Regions from separate parts of the Arthrobacter sp. 05L417 genome, predicted to be linked through region 1. Evidence: predicted binding sites of a transcription regulator. Region 1 holds the regulator's gene; each other region holds the start of a gene.
The links. The regulator HrcA, encoded in region 1, represses chaperone genes, less so after heat shock. The targets are predictions, from matches to a motif close to TTNGCACTCGNNNNNNNCGAGTGCNAA.

Region 1 (5,709 bases):
TGCGGGTTTCCTTGGTTGGCCCCGATGGCGCCGACGTCGCGACGGATACCCGTTCGTTCAACGTTCGCTGATCCGGCAGGCTTCCTACCAGCGCCCCAGAATGTCGCTGGCCAGCACGACGGCGGCGGGACCCGCCGTCGACGAGCGAAGGACGTGATGGCCCAAGAGTGCGGTGACGGCACCGACGTCGCTGAGCTTGGTCACTTCGCGCGGTGAAATGCCACCCTCGGGGCCGACGATGAGCAGGACTTCCAGTCCATCTCCGGCATCCGCGTTAGAAGCCTCGCCCTGCCACTTCTCCAGAACCTCACGCAACGGGCGTTTCGCGTCCTCGTGCAGGATGATCGCCAGATCGGCCGCGGCAACGGCCGCGGCCAAGCCCGAGCCGTCGACGGCGGCACGCACCTCGGGAATCCACGCGCGCCGCGCCTGCTTGGCGGCTGCTGTGGCGACGGATTGCCATTTGGCGTGGGCTTTGGCAGCCCGGTCACCCTTCCAACGGACGATGGAACGTTCCGCTTGCCAGGGCACGACGGCATCGATCCCGAGTTCCGTTGCCGTTTCGACGGCAAGCTCGTCCCGGTCGCCTTTCGCGAGGGCCTGGACCAACACGAGCCGCACCGTCGGCTGGTGCTCCTCCTGGACGGTGGAGGCAAGGACTGTCAAGGTTCCCTGCCCGGATTCCGTCACGGTGCCCGTGAGCCGTTTACCGGCACCGTCGGCGATATCGACCGATTCGCCGATTTCAAGGCGCTTGACGGTGACAGCGTGCCTTGCTTCGGCGCCGTCGAGCACGAAAGCGTCACCAGGGCCGAGCCCGTCAAGCGTTCCGGCTGCTGTGAAGAATACGGGGTTGCTCACCGCTACAGGTTACCGAGCTTGTCCCGCAGCTTCGCGAACATACCGCCACTGGCCACGAGCTTGCCTTCGGTGAACTGCTCTCCGCGCAACTTCGCCAGTTGGCGTAGCAAGTCTTCCTGTGCGGCGTCGAGCTTGCCGGGCGTCTCGACGTGCAGGTGCACCTTGAGGTCTCCCCTGCCGTAGCCGCGGAGGTGGGTGACGCCGAGCCCGCGCAGGGTGATGACTTCGCCGGATTGCGTGCCGGACTTGACGTCGATCTCCTGGGGGCCATCGAAAGTATCAAGCTGAAGCTCGGTACCCAATGCCGCGGCGGTCATGGGAACGCTCAGCGTTGCGTGAAGGTCGTCGCCTTCCCTTATGTAGGTGGAATCGCTGTTGACCCGGATCTCCACGTAGAGGTCACCGGGAGGTCCGCCGGCGGGACCTGCTTCGCCTTGCGACGATAGCTGGATGCGGGTTCCGGTAGCAACGCCGCCTGGCACCTTGACGGTCAGTGAACGGCGGCTGCGGATACGGCCTTGGCCGCTGCACTCATTACAAGGATCCTTGATGATCGAACCGAAACCTTCGCACGATCCACACGGTGCGGCCGTCATGACCTGGCCGAGAATCGAGCGCACAGCACGCTGGACCTGGCCCGAGCCGCCACAGATGTCGCAGCGCTCGGGGTGGGTGCCCGGACGGCAGCATGAGCCCTCGCAGGTGGGACAGATGACAGCGGTGTCCACCTCAAGCTTCTTGTTGACACCGAAGACGGCCTCGCGCAGGTCGATGCGGACACTGATCAAGGCGTCCTGCCCGCGGCGCATGCGTGATGCGGGGCCTTGCATGCCGCCACCTCCGCCACCGAAGAAGGTGTCGAAGATGTCCTGGAAGGCGAATCCCTGGCCCGCGTAGCCTCCGCCGAAACCGTTGTCGGTCCCGTTCTCGTTGCCGGTGGCGTCGTAGACGCGGCGCTTCTGGGGGTCGGAGAGGACCTCGTAAGCGTGAGTTACGGCCTTGAATTCCTCGGCAGCGCCGGCACCTGGGTTCACATCGGGGTGCAGCTTTCGTGCGAGCTTGCGGTAGGCCTTCTTGATCTCCTCGCCGGTTGCTTCCGGCGAGACGCCCAGAACGTCATAGTGGCTGCTCAAAGTCGGTATCTCTTCCTTGTTTTACGGTTACACTGCGTTTCTTGTGCGGCGGTTTCCAGCCGAAGCCGTCAGCCGCCCAGAATGCGGGAAAGGTAGCGTGCGACGGCACGGACGGCCGCCATGGTGTTCGGATAGTCCATGCGGGTGGGTCCAAGAATCCCGATCTTGGCGCTGCTGCCCGGACCGTAGCCCGTGGCAACGACGGAAGCTTCGGAGAGCCCGTCATAGGGGTTTTCGCGCCCGATGCTCACCGTGACGCCCCGGGGGTCCTCCGCCATGTCCGACAACAGCCGCAACATGACCACCTGCTCCTCGAGCGCTTCGAGGACCGGACCGATGCTCAGCGGGAAGTCCACATTGGAGCGGGCCAGGTTTGCCGTGCCTGCCATGACCATGCGTTCGTCGCGGCTCCGCTCGGCAAGCCTTTCCAGGCCGAGGGCAAGGGCGCCGGCAAGGTTCCGGAGCGCCGGCGGGCACAAGGCAACCACCGAGGGCAGGACCTGCGGCATGAGGTCGAGCTGGGAGCCGGAAATACTCCCAAGGAATCGCCCGCGCAGGGCCATGAGCTCTTCGTCGGTGGCGTCCGCCGCTGCGTGCACAACTCCCTGTTCCACTTTGCCCGAATCGGCGATCAACACCACCAGGATCTGGCGCGGCGCCAAAAGGACAAACTCGATGTGCCGGACGCGCGCGCGGCTCAGGTGCGGATACTGTACGACGGCGACCTGGTTGGTCAGTTGGGAGAGGAGCCGGACGGTGCGCTCAAGGATGTCCTCGACGTCGTCGGGTCCCTCAAGCAACGAGTGGATGGCCCGGCGCTCGGCAGCCGAAAGCGGCTTGACCTCGGAAATACGGTCGACGAACAAGCGGTAACCCTTGTCCGTAGGGATGCGGCCCGCACTCGTGTGGGGCGCCGCAATGAGGCCTTCTTCTTCCAGGAGGGCCATGTCATTGCGGATGGTGGCGCTCGACACTCCCAAATGGTGCCGTTCGACCAAGGCTTTGGAGCCGACGGGCTCGCGGGAGTGAACGTAGTCCTCCACGATGGCGCGCAACACTTCAAGCTTGCGTGGTTCGCTCACTGCCCACCTCCGATCAACATTTCAACAGTTAGCACTCAACATGCCCAAGTGCTAACAAGTCTAGTATGAGCCACCTCGTTGTTAGCATTGGTACCGCTCGCGGCGAACATGATTCCCGCGCGGTCCTGCGGCATGCCACGGACCGTGACCGATCCCCTAGCGCAAAGTGGTGTGAAGACCGTGTCTTACGACAATTGGGGCCCGCAAGACCTCTCCTCGCCGGCCAAACGGCAACTGCCTGAAGTGCCCGTTGAACGCGGGATGGTTCTCGAGGACGTTCAGTCCGGTTGGGTCGGGGCCGTGACCAGGGTGGAGAAGTCCGGAGGCATGCACATTGTGGTGCTTGAGGACCGTCGGGGTAAGACCAAATCGTTCCGGCTCGGCTTTGGATTCCTGCTGGAGGGCCAAGCAGTGAAACTCCTGCCGCCAGCGCCACGCCCGGCCGCCAAGGGCGCGCCGCAAGCAGGCAGGACGGCATCAGGTTCCGTCCGCGTCGCCGGACAGCGGGCCCAGGTCGCCAAGGCAAGCCGGATCTGGGTGGAAGGCAAGCACGACGCCGAACTCGTGGAAAAGGTGTGGGGAGACGATCTCCGGGTGGAGGGCATCGTCGTCGAGCCCTTGCACGGCGTGGACGATCTCAAGGCGGCCATTGCCGCGTTCTCCCCCGGGCCGGGCCGACGGCTCGGGATCCTCGTGGACCACTTGGTCCCGGATTCGAAGGAGTCGCGGATTGCTGCCGACGCCATGACGCTGCCGGGCGCCACGGGAAACGTCCTGATCGTCGGTCACCCCTATGTGGACGTCTGGCAGGCAATCCGGCCCAAAGTATTGGGGATCGAGCAATGGCCGACCGTCGCGCGGGGCACCGATTGGAAGACCGGCATCCTGAAGTCGTTCGGCTGGCCGCATGAGACGGCCGAAGACATCGGACTGGGGTGGCAAAAGCTTCTGGGCGCCGTCCACAGCTACGCCGATTTGGAAGCCTCTTTGCTGGGTCGCGTGGAGGAAGTCATCGATTTCCTGACCGTTCCCTGATGATTACCTGCCTCGGGCACGGTGGTTGGTCGGCTGATCGCGTGCCGAGCAAGTATTCTGGGACAGCAACACTGCACCGATAGATACTCGAAGGAAGAAACTGTGGCAGACAACGCTCCTGACGATCGGGACGGCGCCTCGGGCCAGTCCCAGTACCACGGCGTTCCTGCCAACGCGCTGCCCTTGACCGCCTCGGAAGACCGGCAGTGGGCAACCCTGGCGCACTTCGGAGGGATCCTCGGCTGCGTGCCTTCGCTCCTGATCTACTTGATCTTCCGCGAACGTGGCCCGTTCACGGCCCAGGAATCCAAGGAGGCGCTGAACTTCACGTTGCCCCCGACGATTGCGGCAGTGCTCGCCAACATCCTGGTCTTGCTCCCGGTGGTGGGAAACCTGTTCGCTGTCCTTGCCACGGGAATCTGGGTCGCAGTGACCTGCTTTTCGGTGTCGGCCGGAATCCGCGTGAACCACGGACAGCCGCACCGCTACCGCTTCAACCTGCGCTGGATCAAGTAGCGGGTCTTCGCGATCCCTGTGCCGGTTCCCGCGCCGGACGTTAGTCCGGAAGGATCCGGCGGACCACGGCATCCGCGAGTAGGCGGCCCTTGAGTGTCAGGACCAGCCGTCCTTGGAAGGCTGCTCCAGGCTCAACCAGGCCGTCCGCGATGAGGCCCGCGACGGCGTGGCGGCCCACCTTGTCGAGGGCATCGACCTGCAGCCCGGTGCCGAGGCGCGCCTCCAGCATGATGCGTTCCACTTCCCGGGTTCCGGCGTCGAGCGTTTCGCGTCCAGCGGCCGGCGAGACCCCGCTACCGAGCCTGTTGGCATAGGCGGTGGGGTGTTTGACGTTCCACCAGCGGACGCCGCCCATGTGGGAATGCGCACCGGGTCCGATTCCCCACCAATCGTCCCCCCGCCAGTAGGCAAGGTTGTGTTTGCACGCCTGTTCCGGTGTGCGGGACCAATTGCTGACTTCATACCAGTCCAGCCCGGCGGCGCTGATCAGCTTATCGGCGAGTTCGTACTTGGCGGCGTGGTCGTCGTCGTCGATCCCGGGCACTTCTCCGCGCCGGATCTGTGCCGCGAGCTTGGTGCCTTCTTCCACGATCAGCGCGTAGGCACTGATGTGGTCCGGACCGTAGGACAAAGCAGTCTCCAAGGACGTCTGCCAATCAGCCATGGACTCGCCCGGAGTGCCGTAGATGAGGTCGAGGCTCACGGCAAGGCCGGCGTCGCGCGCCCACTGGACAACCAAGGGAACCCGGCTGGGTGTGTGCGTACGGTCCAGGACTTTGAGCACGTGCGGGACCGCCGACTGCATGCCAAAGGAAATCCGGGTGAAGCCGGCGTCGGCGAGCAGTTGGAGGGATTCCGGCGTCACGGAGTCCGGATTCGCTTCAGTGGTGACTTCGGCTCCCGCTTCCAGTCCCCAGTGCCCGACGGCGGCCGTCAGGATGCGTGCGAGATCTTCAGCAGGCAGCAGGGTCGGTGTGCCGCCGCCGAAGAACACTGTGCTCAGGGGCCGCTGAGGCAGCCCTGAGGCTTCCATGGCCCGGACGGCGAACTCCACTTCCGAAATGGCAGTGGACGCGTAGGCG
Region 2 (5,709 bases), on a different contig from region 1:
TCTTCATCGGGAACATGTGCCGTGGACCGGAAGAGGTCCAACACAGCCATGAGCTCGCCCTGGTTGTTGGTTCCGTGCGGCCACCCGCCGGCCCTCCAGCAAGAGTCGTTCACGTACCAGGCCCAACCGGCAGGCCCGGGATTGCCGAGGGCAGAACCATCGGCGGCAGCAATAATCGTCATGGTTTCCATCCTGCCAGACCACCCCGACACTCCCGGACCGAATGCCCCAGCCGCCGGGTCACACCGCTCCCCGAACGACGCTCGCTCACATATATGGCCAAAAATCCAAACCCTCTTTCAGATCTGGCGCCCTAACCCAAAACCCCTCTGCAGCAGAAGTGAGCGAGCGTCCGCCCAGAACCCGACACACGTGAGCGAGCGTCCGGCCAAAACCCGATATAGGTGAGCGAGCGTCGTTAAACGGCGACGACGGCCCCCACCTGAGGTGGGGACCGCCGTCGTGCGTGTGGCTAGTGAGCTAGACCGGGGGCTTAGAAGCCGCCCATGCCGCCCATGTCGTCGCCGCCACCCATAGACGGAGCGTTCTTCTCCGGCTTGTCGGCAACAACGGCCTCGGTGGTCAGGAACAGACCAGCGATGGAGGCAGCGTTCTGGAGAGCCGAGCGGGTGACCTTTACGGGGTCGTTGACGCCGGCAGCCAGCAAGTCCTCGTAAACGCCGGTTGCAGCGTTCAGGCCGTGGCCCGACGGCAGGCCGCGGACCTTGTCGATGACAACGCCCGGCTCGAGGCCAGCGTTGTAAGCGATCTGCTTGAGCGGAGCGTCGATGGCAACGCGGACGATGTTGGCGCCCGTTGCTTCGTCGCCTTCGAGCTGCAGGTTGGCGAATGCCTTGGCACCGGCCTGGATGAGGGCAACGCCACCACCGGCGACGATGCCTTCTTCAACGGCAGCCTTCGCGTTGCGGACTGCGTCCTCAATGCGGTGCTTGCGCTCCTTGAGCTCTACCTCGGTTGCGGCACCGGCCTTGATGACTGCAACGCCGCCGGCCAGCTTGGCCAGGCGCTCCTGCAGCTTCTCGCGGTCGTAGTCGGAATCGGAGTTCTCGATCTCGGCACGGATCTGCGCCACGCGGCCGGCGATGGCGTCGGCGTCGCCGGCACCTTCGACGATGGTGGTCTCGTCCTTGGTGACAACAACCTTGCGGGCGTTGCCGAGCAGTTCGAGGGTTGCGTTCTCGAGGCTGAGGCCGACCTCGGAGGAGATGACCTGGCCACCGGTGAGGATGGCGATGTCGGCGAGCTGTGCCTTGCGGCGGTCACCGAAGCCCGGAGCCTTGACGGCAACGGACTTGAAGGTGCCACGGATCTTGTTGACGATCAGGGTGGCCAGGGCCTCGCCCTCGATGTCTTCGGCGATGATCAGCAGCGGCTTGTTGGACTGCATGACCTTCTCCAGGACCGCAACGAGTTCCTTCACGTTGGAGATCTTGGAGTTGACGATCAGGATGTACGGGTCCTCGAGGACCGTTTCCTGGCGCTCTGCGTCGGTGACGAAGTAAGCGGAGATGCAACCCTTGTCGAAGCGCATGCCTTCGGTGAGCTCAAGCTCCAGTCCGAAGGTGTTGGACTCCTCGACAGTGATGACGCCTTCCTTGCCAACCTTGTCCAGGGCTTCAGCAATGAGGTTACCGATTTCGGTGTCGCCGGCAGAGATGGAAGCAGTGGCTGCGATCTCTTCCTTGGTCTCGATCTCCTTGGCGGAGGCGAGCAGCTCGCGGATGACGGCTTCAACAGCCTTCTCGATGCCGCGCTTGAGGGACAGCGGGTCGGCGCCGGCAGCTACGTTGCGCAGGCCTTCCTTGACGAGGGCCTGGGCCAGGACCGTGGCGGTGGTGGTGCCGTCGCCAGCGACGTCGTCCGTCTTCTTGGCAACTTCCTTGACCAGCTCGGCGCCGATCTTCTCGTAAGGATCGTCCAGCTCGATCTCCTTGGCGATGGAAACACCATCGTTGGTGATCGTGGGGGCGCCCCACTTCTTTTCGAGGACGACGTTGCGTCCACGCGGGCCGAGGGTAACCTTGACGGCGTCGGCGAGGATGTTCAGACCCCGCTCGAGACCGCGGCGTGCCTCTTCATCAAATGCAATGATCTTGGCCATAACGGCGGTAGTCCTTTCGGGACAGTCGTTAAGAAGGTGCCTTCACTGCGGTGCCCGCGACGGACGATCCTTCACATTCGGCCTCTGTACGCCGCGTGCTCCGGACCTCACCCCAGCAAGGTTTTCTTTGTTCTCCCAGGCACCGCCATTATTTCCATACGGCCGGAGCCGCGAAGAATTAGCAGTCAGTGCTTGAGAGTGCTAATCAATAATTAGCACTCACCCGAGGAGAGTGCAAGCAGCAAGCGCAGGAAACTACTCGCCACGCCAAGGGAATTCGCTACCGGCACAAGCCGATCACGGGGTCCGTGAGGCGGTCTCCTTGCCACTCACCCGAGCAGTATTGTCGGCACCGTACGTGAAGACCATGTAATTGGACGAGGTAACGTCGCCGTTGGCGTCGAAACCGATGGTGCCGGACTCGCCGTCGTAATCCGGGAGCTTGGCCCCCTTCAGCACCTCGACGCAGTCCTTGTATGACGTACAAGACGTGCGTTCCTTCGTTGCCGCATCGCCCCACGTCGGACGCGCCCCGCCGGACACAGTGGTGAGCCAGGCCGCGATCGAGCCACCGGCGTCGTCGCCCGCCGCTGCGGCCGCAAGCGCCGCGAGGGTGACGGCGTCGTACGTCTCGGCGGCGTACGTCGTGTCCTTGAGTTTGGGGTCGATCCCCGTCAGATCTGCCTGGAATTCCGCACTCGGGAAGACCCCCGGAAGAATTCCCCGCGCGCCGTGGAGGCCGCCGGCGCCGAGTGCGGTTCCGTATTGGCGGATGGCACCGTCGCTCAAGATCAGGCTCTTGCCGCTCAGACCAGCGTTCATGAGCTCGGCCAAGGCGCCTTGGGCACCATCACGGGCAACCACGACGACGGCGTCCGGCGTGCCGGACTTGATCCCCTCCGCGGCCGGAGCTGCTTTGCCGGCCGTGAATTCTACGTTGGACACGGCCTCTATTCCGAGGCTGCGGGCGGCATCCATGACCGCTCCCGAGACCCGCGTACCGTAGTCTCCGGCTTCGTGGAGAACGGAAATCCTCTTGGCGCCGGCGTCGTGGGCCAGCTTCGCCAAGACGCTGCCCTGCGCGGCATCAGCGGCCGAGGTGCGGAAATAGAAGCCGCCGCTCTTGTAGCTGCTCAGTCCAGATGCCGTGTTGGCCGGCGAGATGAGCGGAATCCGGGCGGGCGAGAGCACATCGATAGCGGCGGGCGCATGGCTGGAATCGGTCGGCCCCACAACCACGTCGGCGTGGGCGGACAGCAACGCCTTGGCTTGGGCCGCTGTGTCGGCAGTGAAGGCCGCCGCGCCGGCCCCCTGGCTTGCGCTGCTGCCTTCGCCGGCCGCCGATGCCGGGAGCAACTCGACGGGGCGGCCCTTGTATCCGCCGGCGTCGTTGATCTGCTTGATAGCCAACTTGGCGGCAGCCAGCTCGGACTCGTTGAGGAACGCGGAACTACCGGTACTGTCCAGGATCACGCCGATGCGCAAGGTGCCGTCGCCGCTCGGGGTAACCGAGGCAAGCCTGGCGTTGCCGATGGGGGCGGAACATCCGGCCAGTCCGAGGGCCAGAGCTGCAAAAGCTGCGAGAAGAGAAACTACCCGGGAGCGGTGCCTTCCAATAGGCCAGGACAGCTCTGTTGCCGCAACACCCACTAGATAAGCCGCACGCTTTCTGCCTGCGGGCCCTTCTGGCCCTCGCCCAGTTCGAAGTCGACCCGTTGTCCTTCTTCGAGCGCACGGAAGCCATCCATCTGGATAGCGGACCAATGCACAAAGATGTCGTCACCGGACTCATCCACGGTGATGAATCCGTAGCCCTTTTCGGCATTGAACCATTTGACGGTTCCCAAAGCCATGATCCCCACACTTTCAACTAGCAGTGGCCGGCTTCCGGGATCTCCGGGCCAGCTCACAACTACTGTAACCACAGTCACGTTGCAGTGGCGCAACCTCGGGTGTGGGTGGCCGCAATGTTATTGAGGCGTAACCGAGTTGCTACTTGTAACCTGGACCCAGAATGACAACCACGGGCTGCTGGAATTCGGCGCTGTCCACAAGATTGGAAATGCCCAGCAATTTGCCGAGGGCTTCGGCATTGCCCTTCTGGGCAGCGCCTTTGTAGAAGACCGACGACGTCTGCTGGGGCATGCCGCCCCAGTTTGCGACGGTGGACAACGGCCAGCCACCGACTTGCACCATGCCGGCCACACGGGCAGCCAGGCCACTGGTGGTGGTGCCGTTGTAGACCGCGACTGCCGCGGTCTTGTCCAATGGCGCCGTGCTGGGCGTCGGCGTGCTGGATGGAGTGTCGCTGGGGCTCGGCTGGGTGGACGGCTGGCTGGATGCCTGCGCAGAACTGTTCGCCGAAGGCGACGCCACGGTGCTCTGCTTGGAGGCGTCAGCGGTGACGACGGCTTGCGGCGTCGTCGACGAGGTGAAGCCAAGCTTCGGAAGGATGAGGAACGCAACGAGGCCGACAGCCAGCGCGATGCCACCCAGGAGCAGCACCGGCCACAGGGTGGGCCGGGAAGCGGACGCGACGAGCCTGTGGACACCTTGGCGCGATGAGCTCTGCGGGACGCGGTCGAATTCATCCCGGGCAAATTTGGTCATGGTGAAGCCTTGTCCTTGCTGCTTGCTTGCTGGGGGATCAGCGTGTGCTTTATGCGTCGGAACCGAGACGGCGCGCGGTGCGGGCCCTCTGACGTGACATACGTAGTCTACGCAATCTCTTGACCAGCATAGGATCGTGCGCCAATGCTTCCTCGGTGTCGATGAGGGCATTGAGCAGCTGGTAGTAGTGGGTAGCGGAGAGATCGAAGAGTTCCCTGACGGCCTGTTCCTTGGCCCCGGCGTACTTCCACCATTGCCTCTCCAGGGCGAGCATCTGCTGTTCACGCTCGCCGAGCGGCGAATCGCTCCGGAGTCCGGCGGACAGGTCCTCGAGCACCAATCCAGTTGCTTCGGACGCCATGGGTTCCCGTGCGGGTTCTGCCACGACACACTCCTTCGACGCATTGACTGAAAAATGTCCCCCGCCCATGCTAACCGGCGAATAACACCGATGTCATTTGCCCCGCCGCGGGAGTCCCGGCGCTTTCCCTCAGTGCCTCACGACAGGGACAATGGCTGGGTGGCAGGCGAAGAAGCGTTATTTGAGCTCGAATCCGAGGATCACTCCGCCGGGTTCGAAGCACTACCCGGAATGGCCTTGGAGGATCTCATGGCGCCGGACTGGGCTCACGCGCTCTCCGGCGTCGAGGACGACTTGCGCTCGGCACTGGCCTTCGTGGCGGCGGAGGCCACCCGCGGAACCCACGTGCTGCCTGCGGCGTCCAACATCCTTCGCGCCTTCCGGCAGCCTCTGGCAGACGTCAAGGTGCTGATCCTGGGCCAGGACCCCTATCCGACGCCGGGACACGCCGTCGGGCTCTCTTTCGCGGTTTCCGGGCAAACCCGGCCCATCCCCCGCAGCCTCGCAAACATCTACCGGGAGATGGAAACCGATCTCGGGCTGCCACCGCGGGTCCACGGCGATCTATCGGCCTGGACAGGCCAAGGAGTGCTCCTCCTGAACAGGGTGCTCAGCG
Region 3 (5,709 bases), on a different contig from region 1:
AACGTGTCAAACCCCGTACGCTGGCTTGGGACCAAATTCAGTCCTTTCCGAAGATATTCGCCCATCGCACCCGGCAACGGCACCTCCACGATCCGGCCGGCGTGTCCCGTAGTTTTTCCCCAGATCTCAGCGAGTTCACGCATGGTACGGATGTCCGGACCGCCGATGGTCCGTGTCCGGTGTCGCTCCGTTGAAGGCTCCCCCATGCCTTCGGCAACTAACTCGAACGCCACGTCTGACGGCGAAATAGTTTGAAAGCGCGCGCCCTTGAAGACAGGGATCAGGCGGACTTTGGCCCCGGCTTGGAAAACCGCCGCCACCAGGCTGTGGAACTGGGTGGCCCGCACAACAACCGTCTCAAGCTCCGACGTCGCGTAGACCCGCTCTTTGGCTGCTTTGGAGATATAAAAGGCCGCCGCGCTCCTGTCGCAGTTGATGATCGAGAGGAGAACCGCCTTGCGAACGCCGGCACCGGAGGCTGCGGCAAGCAGGCGTGCGCCGCCGTCGGCGTAATTCTTGCGGGCCTTCCCGAACTGCCCTTCCAGGCAATCGATCACGACGTCGGCCCCGCGGAGGGCTTCCGCGAGCCCAGCGCCTGTGGTGACATCAGCCTGAAAGTAGCGGGCGCCGTCGTGATGGGCTCGTGACGTGCCCGACGGCGGGCGGCGGCTCAGCACCGTCACGTCAAGTCCGGCGTCGAGCGCCAAACGGACGACTTCACGGCCCACTTGTCCCGTGCCACCTGCCACGCAGACGGTAGTCAAGGGAGGCTATGCCCGGCGGCGCTGCAGAACGTCGTCGAGGTTGCTGAGGGCGCTCTGAGGCTTGCCGTGCTGCGCCTGGACCGCCACGACCGCGGCCGGCGCGCTGGCCGGCTTCAAGGCGGGCTTGCCGAGGGGCTTGGGAGCCTCAGGCAAGTCGAGGGGTTCCGGTGCCGGTCGAGGCGCCTTGGCGGCGTCGACGTATGTTGGTTTGGGCACGTCCACGGGCTGCCATTCGGATTCCTTGGATTCCGCCGTAAACCGGACCGTGTTGTCGCCGGCGGCGACGGCAACGTTGAGGGCAGCCTGACGAAGTTCGACGGCGGTCAGGCGCGTCGACTCACGTGCGTGGGCTTCGGCGTCGAAAATCTTGGTGGCCGGGCGGTCCGATGCTGGAAGACTTACGCGGGGACTCTCAACTGTGGGACCCATTGCATTGCGGAAGGCCCTGTTCATCCTCGCCCTGCGATCCCTGATGGCCAGCCGGCGAAGCAGGAAGACGGTCCCGACCACGCCGACGATGGATACCAGTGGCACCCAGGCCGAAACGAGGCCCAGGATGCGCAACACGCCGGAAACGGCCGCCGTGAGCAGCAGGAGAAGACCGGCGAGGGCAAGAGCGCAGCGCCCGTATCTGATTTTGAAGGCCCCCGCATCCGATGCAGCATCACGCCGTTCGCCGGCGTCGGCCGAGACCTCGGGCAATGCGGTAGGGGTGCTCTGCATGGTTTCCATTGCTTTCTCCTGCCGAGGGGTGATTGACAGAACCACCCCGGCTTGCAGTTCATGAGCGTCTTCGTCGATCACATCTGCTGGTATGTCACCCGCCACCTGGACGTGCTGGCGACGATTCCGCAGTATGTATGGCGCAACCCAAACAATCCACAGCGCGACAGCAATGACCAATATCACCGAGCTGCTGAGAGGGAAGTCCACAATCAAAACCGTAGAAGCAAATACGCAGGGGCCACCGCATTGCCAACGGTGTGTCGTCGGAGAGTCGGCAAATCAATGGATTTATGACCCTCATTCACCCAAGTGGACTAGTTGACTCCGCGTCTAAGCCAAGCAGCCAGCAAGCCCCCAGGGACCTCCTCCGAGGTCAACGCAAAGCTTCGATGGTCAGCCCATTCTCCATTGATGTGAAGGAAACGCTCACGGCGGCCTTCGTCGCGGAATCCCAGCTTCTCGACAACCCGTAGGCTCGGCCCGTTATCGGGCCTGATGTTGATTTCCATCCGGTGCAAGCCAAGGGCTTCAAAGCAATGGTCGGTCGCCATGGCAACCGCTGTGGGCGCTATTCCGCGACCGGCCCGGGCCTGGTCGACCCAGTAGCCGAGCGTGGCCGTCATGGCCGATCCCCACATAATCGAGGAGACCGTCAACTGGCCTACGATCCTAGGCTCATGGAACCCGGGAATACGTTCCGTGATCACGAACGGAAGGGCACTCGCTTGCCGAGCCTGCGCGTTAAGGGACGCCACCATCTGCCGATAGTTCGGTAGGCGGCCACCCGGGGCCGGGTTGGAGGCTTCCCAGGGCGCAAGCCAATCACTATTGCGTGAGCGGACCTCGGTCCATTCCTTCTTGTCCCGGTATTGGATGGGACGCAAGACGAGGTCGCCGCATTCGAGCGTCACCGGCCAGATGGCCGACCCCCACACAAGGACCTACTTGCTGAGGCCGGCGGCAAAGCCCGGCAGCCACTCACGCAGGCCGGGACCGAGGTCTTCGCTGTCGCAGGCAAGCTGGACGCAGGCCTTGAGATAGCTGAGCTTGTCCCCGGTGTCGTACCGACGGCCGCGGAAAACGACTCCATAAACACCGCTGCCTTCGCCTTCGCCCGCAGCGAGAACCTGAAGCGCATCTGTCAGTTGGATCTCTCCCCCACGGCCCGGTTCGGTTTTCTCGAGGACGTCGAAAACCGAGGGGTGAAGCACGTATCGGCCAATCACGGCCAAGTTGGACGGAGCTTCATCGACAGCAGGCTTCTCCACAAGCTGCTTGATGCGGACGTAGCCGTCCTCGCCGATATCCTCGATGTCCGCACAGCCGTAGGCGCTGATCTGGGAAGGCTCGACTTCGATGAGGGCTACAACGGAACCACCGGTTTTGTGCTGGACCTCGATCATGTCGCTAAGGAGCGTGTCCCGGGCGTCGATGAGGTCGTCACCGAGAAGAACGGCGAAAGGTTCGTACCCGACGTGCTGCTTTGCACGCAACACTGCGTGTCCCAGCCCCTTGGGGTCGCCCTGACGGACGTAGTGAATGTCGCCGAGGTTGCTGGTAGCCTGCACCGAGTCCAGCTTGGTGGTGTCTCCCTTGGCCTCCAGGGTCGCTTCCAAAGCCGGTACCCGGTCGAAATGATCCTCCAGCGCACGCTTGTTGCGGCCTGTGATCATGAGGATGTCATTGAGCCCGACGCTCACGGCTTCTTCGACAACATATTGGATGGCCGGCTTGTCGACTACCGGAAGCATCTCTTTGGGCATGGCCTTTGTGGCAGGCAGAAACCTGGTGCCGAGTCCGGCAACGGGGATAACGGCCTTGCGGACGGCGCAGTTATTGGAAGTCACCGGACTAATCTAACGGAAGGAACTGGACAATGGGCAAAAAGGAAGGTGCCGGAGGGAAGGGATCCCGCCGGGCCTTCCCCGCCCCTGAGCCGCTCAGCAACGAGAACTGGAGCAAAAGTGACTTTGAAAGACGACATCCGCCGGGACAACCGGAACCGGCGGCTCGCCTTGACCGGGCAAGAGCGCGCCGACGCTGGGACGGGGATTGCCCGCGGTGGCCTCTCATGGGCGGATACCGTTGCCCACGGGAAGCCGGCGACTTTTGCGGCCTATGTCGGAGTAGCCGCCGAGCCGCCCACAATGCCCTTGCTTGCGGCTCTGCATGCGGCCGGGCACAAGGTCCTTCTTCCCGTCTGTGAACCGGAACGGCGTCTGAGCTGGGTCTATTGGACACCGGAGGCGGCTTTTGTCCGCTCAAAGTACGCACCGATTGACGAGCCGGTGGGCGAACGATTCGACAGTGACATCATCAAGGATGCGAGTGGAATCTTCCTCCCGGCCACCGCTGTCGATGAAAGCGGAAACCGCATCGGCCAAGGGGGCGGATACTACGACCGCCTCCTCGACAAGCTCGACGCCGACGGGCAGCGTCCGCCGACTGTAGCCGTCGTATATGACCGTGAGGTGCTGCCGGCCGGGACGATCCCGGCCGAACCGTTCGATAAGCCCGTGGCGGAGGCGCTTACCCCCCACCGGATAGTCCGGCTGGTTCCGGCAGCATGACGAGGCTTTGCCGGCCTGTCTACTCCGCCACATCTGTGGTACCGGCCTGGATGCCGGATGATAGAATTGGCACTCAGGCCCTGGGACTGCTAATGGACGGAACAATCCGGCTTGGCAGCACAGGACCTGTAGTTCGTCCCGGAGGAGGATCACCAGTGCCCACATATGCCTATGCCTGCAAAGACTGCGGACATGCCTTTGACATCGTTCAGGCTTTCACGGACAGTTCCCTGTCCGACTGCCCTGAATGCCAAGGATCGTTGCGCAAGAAGTTCAACAGCGTGGGCGTCGTCTTCAAGGGATCGGGCTTCTACCGCACCGATTCCCGGGACTCCAAGGGAAGCACCGTTTCGGCCGCTCCTGCCGCACCAGCTGCATCCCCGGCGCCAACGTCTGTTCCGGCGGCTGCCGCGAGCTGATTGCGGTTTCCAGCTACTCCCGGTTTTTCCACATAGCTCAACGTTTCCACATAGCTCAATAGAGCCCTGCCACGGGCCTGCGTGCCCGGTTAGCGTGGCAGTATGCCAGCGACCCCGAACGCAGCCCAAGGCCCCACTCCTGCCGGGCCTTCATCGATTCCGCGCAGTAGATTCCTCGCGCCGAATGGGACAGCACGCATTAACACGGCGCGCACCCGACGTCTACAGGCTGTTCCTTACAGGGCTGGCGGGCATCTGGGTGCTCCCGCGGGACAAGCCGGGCACCGCAGCTTCGGTAGCTGGCTGAGCCGCAACCGCCGCCTCGTGGTGGCACTCCTGCTGTGCGTGGCGGTCGGGATCGCTGTCCATCAACTTACGCCGGCTTCGGAACAGCGGGCCACGGTCCTGGCCGCCGCGCGGGATCTTCCGGCCGGTTTGAGTTTGACGGATTCCGACCTTAAACCCCTGGAAGTCCTTCCTGATGGAGTTCCAGCCGGGGCACTCACCTCCAGCACTGGATACGGCGGGAGACAGCTTGCGTCGCCCCTGCAGAAGGGGCAGATCCCCACAGACGCCCAGCTTCTGGGACCGGGCCTGCTGACGGGCACCGCACCTGCGACAGCGGCCGTTCCACTACGCATGGCCGATCCCGCATCAATTCAGCTGGTCTCGCCCGGCCAGTTGGTCAACGTTGTGCTCACTGCGGAAGGCGGACTTGAGGACCCGGGCAAGAAATCCGAACTCTTGGCAGCCGCGGTCCCGGTATTGTGGACGTCCGCGCAGGGAGGCAAAGCCAGCCAATGGTTGGGCACGAACGACGCGGACGGCCTGGTGGTTGTCGCTGCCAATCCCCATCAGGCCGAAATCCTGGCCGGAGCTTCCACGCGCGGGAAACTGTTCTTTGTCCTCGTCAATCCCTCTGACAACCGGTGATTCGAGACCGCCGCCGGATGGTCGCGACCATGATGGAACGTTCAGCCCCAGTGGGGCGGCCTTTGCTCCTTGAGCCAGGCGTCGTGGTCGTAGCCGGGTTCATCACCCCAACGGCGTGGATCATCTTCCGAGGCCCTCTTGGGCAGAATGCCTTCTCCTGCCGGCTTCGGCTCCGGTGCGGGCTTCAATGCTGTTTTCTCCTGCTCGTCCAACTCGGTGTCGGCGTCTTCCGCATCGGCACTGGTGTCCGCAGGGGGCTTGGATTGGGTGCTTTTGCTTTCCGCCATTGCGCTTCCT

Region 2: a site for HrcA is predicted at 2,335-2,361, ahead of groL (chaperonin GroEL). Genes of this name have one in related genera too.
Region 3: a site for HrcA is predicted at 4,127-4,153, ahead of AC1DJW_RS01145 (FmdB family zinc ribbon protein). Genes of this name have one in related genera too.

What each region holds. Positions count from the first base shown of each region.
Region 1 covers NZ_JBFTOG010000006.1:64,500-70,208, reverse strand. The annotation lists gene AC1DJW_RS07580 (GerMN domain-containing protein) at 1-71, shown strand, start outside; gene AC1DJW_RS07575 (16S rRNA (uracil(1498)-N(3))-methyltransferase) at 85-861, opposite strand; gene dnaJ (molecular chaperone DnaJ) at 864-1,994, opposite strand; gene hrcA (heat-inducible transcriptional repressor HrcA) at 2,063-3,076, opposite strand; gene AC1DJW_RS07560 (DUF3097 domain-containing protein) at 3,257-4,111, shown strand; gene AC1DJW_RS07555 (DUF4870 domain-containing protein) at 4,214-4,627, shown strand; gene hemW (radical SAM family heme chaperone HemW) at 4,668-5,709, opposite strand, start outside.
Region 2 covers NZ_JBFTOG010000016.1:6,106-11,814, reverse strand. The annotation lists gene AC1DJW_RS13335 (RNase H family protein) at 1-182, opposite strand, end outside; gene groL (chaperonin GroEL) at 494-2,122, opposite strand; gene AC1DJW_RS13325 (ABC transporter substrate-binding protein) at 2,420-3,772, opposite strand; gene AC1DJW_RS13320 (cold-shock protein) at 3,772-3,975, opposite strand; gene AC1DJW_RS13315 (LytR C-terminal domain-containing protein) at 4,115-4,732, opposite strand; gene AC1DJW_RS13310 (DUF3263 domain-containing protein) at 4,782-5,117, opposite strand; gene AC1DJW_RS13305 (uracil-DNA glycosylase) at 5,253-5,709, shown strand, end outside.
Region 3 covers NZ_JBFTOG010000001.1:247,042-252,750, forward strand. The annotation lists gene AC1DJW_RS01120 (SDR family oxidoreductase) at 1-749, opposite strand, end outside; gene AC1DJW_RS01125 (hypothetical protein) at 771-1,496, opposite strand; gene AC1DJW_RS01130 (GNAT family N-acetyltransferase) at 1,805-2,425, opposite strand; gene galU (UTP--glucose-1-phosphate uridylyltransferase GalU) at 2,432-3,337, opposite strand; gene AC1DJW_RS01140 (5-formyltetrahydrofolate cyclo-ligase) at 3,455-4,060, shown strand; gene AC1DJW_RS01145 (FmdB family zinc ribbon protein) at 4,216-4,479, shown strand; gene cpaB (Flp pilus assembly protein CpaB) at 4,582-5,412, shown strand; gene AC1DJW_RS01155 (hypothetical protein) at 5,454-5,699, opposite strand.